DNA from 2 places in the Paraburkholderia nemoris genome. Region 2 is predicted to be linked to the other one. Evidence: predicted binding sites of a transcription regulator. Region 2 holds the regulator's gene; the other holds the start of a gene.

Region 1 (3,412 bases), on a different contig from region 2:
GATCGGCCTCGCCGGCTGCGGCAAAGGGATCGGGATCGGATGTGTATGAGCGTCTGGGAGCAGCGTTGCCGGCAGGATCACGCGGCGAACGTGAGGTGGAACGCCCGAAAGAGCTTCCGGAAGACTTGCCGAACGATGAACCGGATGAACGACTGAACGAACTGCTGGATGAATTGCTAGACGACTTTCCCGACGACCGCCCAAACGACCGAGTGGATCGGGAAGTCGATGAAGAGGACGACGACTCGAACGAATCGTCGTCACCGTCACGCGGGCCGTCCGCGTTGTGTCCAGCGTTGGACGACGGCCGGCCCTTGCGTATCACGTGCTGGTTACTCTTCTTCGCCCGCGACTTCAGCGGCCGCACCGGTCGCCACTTCCGCCATGGCATTCACGCCCAGCGATTCGCGGATACGGTTTTCGATTTCACGAGCGATGTCCGGATTTTCGCGCAGGAATTCACGCGCGTTGTCCTTACCCTGACCAATACGTTCGCCGTTGTAGCTGTACCAGGCACCGGCTTTGTCGACGATCTTGGCCTGCACGCCGAGGTCGATGACTTCGCCCTGACGGGAGATGCCCTCGCCATACAGAATGTCGAAAATCGCTTCGCGGAACGGCGGCGCAACCTTGTTCTTCACCACCTTCACGCGCGTTTCGTTACCGATCACTTCGTCGTTCTTCTTGATCGAACCGATCCGGCGAATGTCCAGACGCACCGACGCGTAAAACTTCAGCGCGTTACCACCCGTGGTGGTTTCCGGGTTGCCGAACATCACACCGATCTTCATACGGATCTGGTTGATGAAGATCACGAGGCAGTTGGTGCGCTTGATCGTACCGGTGAGCTTGCGCAGCGCTTGCGACATCAGACGCGCTTGCAGACCCGGCAGCGAGTCGCCCATTTCGCCTTCGATTTCGGCCTTCGGCACGAGTGCCGCGACCGAGTCGATCACGATCATGTCGATCGAGCCCGAGCGCACGAGTGCGTCAGCGATTTCGAGCGCCTGTTCACCAGTGTCCGGCTGCGAAACCAGCAGGTCGTTGACGTTCACGCCGAGCTTGCCCGCATACTGGATATCCAGCGCGTGCTCCGCGTCGATAAACGCTGCCGTGCCGCCGAGCTTCTGCATTTCGGCGACGACTTGCAGCGTCAGCGTGGTTTTACCGGACGACTCCGGACCATAAATTTCAACCACCCGGCCACGCGGCAAACCGCCGACGCCCAGCGCGATATCGAGGCCGAGTGATCCCGTTGAGACCACCTGGATATCTTCGACCGCCTCACCTGCGCCGAGCCGCATGACCGACCCTTTGCCGAACTGCTTTTCGATCTGCGCAAGCGCGGCAGCGAGTGCCTTGCTCTTTTCAGCAGTCAGTCCAGCCGAGCCTTTCTTGCTTTCTTCCATGAATCGTCCTTTGCTATGATGAACGGCGTCTGAGGCAGATGTGCAGCCCAGTTTTCACGGACAGCACACGAAACTCAGACACTGTATAAAAAAACAGTAGTTTTGGCAAGCGCGATTCTCATGCGAACGCGCATTTTTACTGTCGCGCTGCCCAACTACCCACAATAATTTTCGGAGACCGCTGCGCGCCGGGGGGACACCCCAAGGTGCCGGCAAGGCCAGGCTTGCGCACCATGCGAATTCTGATTGCCGAAGACGACAGCATACTCGCGGACGGTCTGGTTCGATCACTCCGCCAATCGGCCTATGCCGTTGATCATGTGAAGAACGGCGTCGAGGCCGACACCGCCCTGTCGATGCAAACTTTCGACCTGCTGATCCTCGATCTGGGCCTGCCGCGCATGTCCGGGCTCGAGGTGCTGCGCCGCCTGCGCGCCCGCAACTCGACCGTGCCTGTGCTCATCCTCACGGCGGCGGACAGCGTCGACGAGCGCGTCAAAGGCCTCGATCTCGGCGCTGACGACTACATGGCCAAACCTTTCGCGCTGAACGAACTCGAGGCGCGCGTGCGCGCCCTGACCCGGCGCGGCGCCGGCGGCGGCCCGACGGTGGTGCGGCACGGTTCGCTGTCGTTCGACCAGGTTGGCCGGATCGCCTATGTCAACGAGCAGGTGATCGACCTGTCGGCGCGCGAACTCGGTTTGCTCGAAGTGCTGCTGCAGCGGATCGGCCGGCTGGTGTCGAAGGAACAGCTCGTCGACCATCTGTGCGAATGGGGCGAAGAAGTCAGCAATAACGCGATCGAAGTCTACGTGCACCGGCTGCGCAAGAAGATCGAGCCGAGCGGCGTACGCATCATTACTGTGCGGGGCCTCGGGTACTGCCTCGAGAAAGCCGCCCTGCCGTCGAACGTGAACGCGAACGTAAGCCCAAGCGCCAATCCGCCCGCCGAATCGGAGCCGCCCTCTTCGCCCCCGTCGGCCGCGATGCCCGCGAGCCACCACTTCAAATAGAGGGCTTCCATGTCCGCACGCGCAGATCGCGCCACGGCGCACGCGGCGGACCTCGACGAGGTGCGCGACGAGCGCTACGCCAATCCGTTCGCTCCGCCTGACGAGACCGAAGCCGCCGCCGAAGCGCGCCCGCGCTCGCTGTTCGGCGAGATTCTGGACTGGATGCTGGCGCCACTCCTGTTGCTATGGCCGATGAGCCTCGCGGTCACCTACCTGGTCGCCAAATCGATTGCCAACGGCCCGTTCGACCGCGCGCTCGAAACCGACGCCTACGTGCTCGCCCGCCAGATCCATCCGATCAACGGGGTGGCGGAGCTGTCGCTGCCCGACTCCACCCGCGACTTTCTGCGCGCCGACAACGTCGACAGCGTGTTCTATCAGGTGCTCGGCACGCGCGGCGAACTGGTCGGCGGCGAGCGCGACATGCCGCTGCCACACGAGGAAGACCGGCCACCGCCGGGTCTCGTCGAATTCCGTGACGACGTGCTGCGCGGCAACGATATCCGTGTCGCCTATACGACCGTCGAGTTTCCGCAGACGCCCGGCGCCCAGCCGGTGCTGGTGCAGGTCGCCGAGACGCTCGACAAACGCAGCCAGCTCGCTAACGACATCATCAAAGGCGTGATCCTGCCGCAGTTCGTGATCCTGCCGCTGGCGATCCTGCTGGTGTGGTTCGGCCTGTCGCGCGGACTCGCGCCGCTGCATGCCCTGCAGGCACATATTCGCGCGCGCCGCCCGGACGATCTGTCGCCGCTCGAAGCCCGCCGCGCGCCGCCGGAAATCGAGCCGCTGGTGACATCGTTCAACGATCTGCTGACGCGCCTCGAGCAGAACATGGAGTTGCAGAAGCGCTTTATCGCAGACGCCGCGCATCAGATGAAAACGCCGCTTGCCGGCCTGCGCACCCAGGCTGAGCTCGCGCTGCGCCAGGACGCTTCCGAGGAAGTCCACCGCTCGCTCGAACAGATCGCCACCAGCTCCGAGCACGCG
Region 2 (3,412 bases):
AGGGCCGAGAAAAACGTCAGGCGATACGACGCGAGCACGCGCGGCGAACTCACCGCGCGCACGAACTGAGGCCAGTCAAGCGTCGCGGTCTTGAGAAAGGTCGCCGCAAGCGGAATCAGCACCACGAGGCTCAGATAAGCCACCGTGATGCCGAGTGTCAGGCCAAAACCGGGCAAGGCGCTCGGTTTTCGGAAGGTCAACGTCGTCATGCTCAGTACTCTTTCAGGGTTGAGGCCGGCGGCTCTTTTTCCGGCCGCCTGGCTGGCCAAAAAGCGCGCCTCGCGGGCGCGCTTTCTGGCGAAGTGTGACTACGCGCTCAACTGCGGCGTCTAACTGTGCATCTGGTCCGGCTGACTACCCGTTACTGCGGCGAGTAGATCGAATCGAACACACCGCCGTCGGCAAAGTGCGTCTTCTGCGCGTTCGCCCAGCCGCCGAACGAATCGTCCACCGTGTACAACTTCAGCTTCGGGAACTTCGAGGTCAGCTCGGCCGGCACCTTGCTCGAACGCGGACGGTAGAAGTTCTTCGCGGCGATTTCCTGACCTTCCTCGCTGTACAGGAAGTTCAGATACGCTTCCGCTACCTTGCGCGTGCCGTGCTTGTCGACCACCTTGTCCACCACCGCAACCGGCGGCTCGGCCAGAATGCTCACCGACGGCACGACGATTTCAAACTTCTCCGGACCGAATTCCTTCAGGGAGAGGAACGCCTCGTTTTCCCACGCGATCAGCACGTCGCCGATACCGCGTTGCACGAAGCTGGTGGTCGCGCCACGCGCGCCCGAATCCAGCACGCCGGCATTCTTATAGAGCTTGCCGACGAACTCCTTGGCCTTCTGGTCATTGCCGCCCGGCTGATGTTCAGCATAGGCCCATGCGGCCAGGTAGTTCCAGCGCGCGCCACCCGACGTCTTCGGATTCGGCGTCACGATCGACACACCCGGCTTGATCAGATCGTCCCAATCCTTGATGTGCTTCGGATTACCCTTGCGTACCAGAAACACGATCGTCGACGTGTACGGCGACGCGTTGTCCGGCAAACGTTTTTGCCAGCCCTTGTCGAGCAAACCCTTGTTGGCCAGCGCGTCGATATCATAGGCAAGCGCCAAGGTCACGACGTCCGCCTGCAAACCGTCCAGCACCGAGCGTGCTTGCGCACCCGAGCCGCCGTGCGACTGCTTGAAGGTGATCGTCTCGCCCGTTTTCGCCTTCCATTCCTTGCCGAATGCCTGGTTGACGTCCTGGTACAGCTCGCGTGTCGGGTCGTACGACACGTTCAGCAGCGTCGTGTCGGCTGCCTGTGCCTGAACCGTGACGCCGACCGCGGCGATCGTACCGACTGCGCCGAATGCGAGCGCCGCGATAAGTTTTCTGGTCTTGCCTGCCAGCCCCGTGCCCTGATGGTTCATTCCAACTTTCTCCGCGTTGTTGTCCGCTGAAACAGCGTGTGGTGTTGTTTTGCGTCGCGGTCACGTGCACATGAGCGCCAACTCGAAGGGCAGTCTATCGAAGAGCTTTCATCATTAAAAATAATGTTTCTTCATTCTTTAATACGCAAAAGTGGTAATGACGGCCGGATAAGGCGTTGCGGCACGCAAACGGGTGTTAAAGCGTCCATTTACGACGCTGGAACGCCACCCCAGGACACGAACTTAAAGTAAAGCTTGAATTGCGCGGAATACTGTATAAAAATACAGGCACCTGTTCATACATACAGTGGCGCCATGACCAAACTCACCGCACGACAGCAGCAGGTTTTCGATCTGATCCGCCGGGCCATCGAACGCACCGGCTTTCCGCCCACCCGCGCGGAGATCGCCGCCGAGCTGGGTTTCAGCTCGGCCAACTCGGCAGAAGAGCATCTGCGCGCCCTCGCCCGCAAGGGCGTGATCGAACTGGCGGCCGGCGCATCGCGTGGTATTCGCCTGCTGGGCGGATCGGAAGATTCTCCGTACCAGTTCACGCTGCCGCACGCCAGCATCATGCAACTGTCGTTGCCGCTGATCGGCCGCGTTGCCGCGGGTAGCCCGATCCTCGCGCAGGAACATATCTCGCAGCACTACGCGTGCGATCCGGCACTGTTCTCGAGCAAGCCGGACTACCTGCTGAAGGTACGTGGGCTGTCCATGCGCGACGCGGGCATCTTCGACGGCGACCTGCTCGCCGTGCAGAAGAAAAGCGAAGCCAAAGACGGCCAGATCATCATCGCGCGGCTTGGCGACGACGTGACGGTCAAGCGCTTGAAGCGCCGCCCGAACGGTATCGAGCTGATCGCCGAGAACCCTGATTACGACAACATCTTCGTTGAAACCGGCAGCGCGGAATTTGCGCTCGAGGGCATCGCCGTCGGGCTGATCCGCCCGGGCGAGTTCTAACTGCCCACTCGTACGCCAAACCCAAAGCTGCCCCAACGTTGAATCGCCTGGAGAGACTCATGGAACGCCTTGCCCGCCTGCTGCCTTTTCGCCAGTTCGGTCGTTTGCGTCATCTGCGCAAGCTGGTGCCGTGTTCGCTGATCGAGGCGTCCTCCGCCAGTACTCCATCGCTATCGCTGTTCGACGCGGCCGCCGGCGTATCGGGCTTGCCGTCCTCGTTGCCGGCTTTTGCTCGCGTGTCGTTGAATTCGGGGCTGAATACGGCTGAACCCGCACGCCGTGCGCCGGTACGCGTGTATCACGGACCGTCGCGGCTGATCATGGTCGGCACGGTAGACGCGGTGTGCCGCATGATCGATCGTTGCATCGCCGATGAAGCCAACGTGCACGGCGCGGTGTTCGAGTCATAAGCTGCATTGCGCGTGCACCGCATTCCATTGCGGCTGCACGACGCGCGACACCCGGCGTATGTTGTTCACCCGCTAACGCCGTTTCGGATATCGCATCGCCTGGGATCGTTTTTGCGTGGCCGCGGTCCACGTTAGATCACACCTGATGGAGAGTCCCACTCGATGGCAGTTTCAACACGCACGAAACGCAGCGCCGCCCGGCCACTGATCGTCACCTTGATTGTGATTGTGGTGATTGCCGCGTTGGGGTTCTGTTACGCGTCGCCTTATATGGCGCTGAATACCCTCAAACGCGCGGCGGATGCGCGTGATGCGCAAACCGTCAATGAATACGTCGACTTTCCCGCGTTGCGCGAGAGCCTGAAGCAGCAGGTCACCGGCCTGCTGACGCGCCGGCTCGACGGGCAAGGCAACGGCAATCCGCTCGCGGCGATTGGCGCGATGATCGGCGTGGCCTTGATCGGTCCGCTGGTCGACGCTTATGCAACACCCGACGGTGTCGCGGCATTGCTGAACGGCATGCCGCCGCGCGGCAACCCGGGCGAGCGCCCTCCTGTTCCGGCTGGCGCCGGAAATCCGCCGGCCGCCACCGCGGCGGCACCCGAACCGGCGCCCGCTGTTGCGG

Evidence for each region. The regulator LexA, encoded in region 2, represses DNA repair genes until DNA is damaged. The targets are predictions, from matches to a motif close to ACTGTATNNNNATACAGT.
Region 1: recA (recombinase RecA) is a predicted target of LexA. The motif match lies at 1,490-1,507, and genes of this name have one in related genera.

Annotation. Positions count from the first base shown of each region.
Region 1 is NZ_CAJNBO010000012.1:86,429-89,840, forward strand. It holds gene recX (recombination regulator RecX) at 1-325, opposite strand, end outside; gene recA (recombinase RecA) at 333-1,409, opposite strand; gene KHO33_RS19780 (response regulator transcription factor) at 1,643-2,422, shown strand; gene KHO33_RS19785 (sensor histidine kinase) at 2,432-3,412, shown strand, end outside.
Region 2 is NZ_CAJNBO010000003.1:392,398-395,809, forward strand. It holds gene cysT (sulfate ABC transporter permease subunit CysT) at 1-209, opposite strand, end outside; gene KHO33_RS06615 (sulfate ABC transporter substrate-binding protein) at 362-1,411, opposite strand; gene lexA (transcriptional repressor LexA) at 1,727-2,377, shown strand; gene KHO33_RS06625 (hypothetical protein) at 2,437-2,787, shown strand; gene KHO33_RS06630 (DUF2939 domain-containing protein) at 2,950-3,412, shown strand, end outside.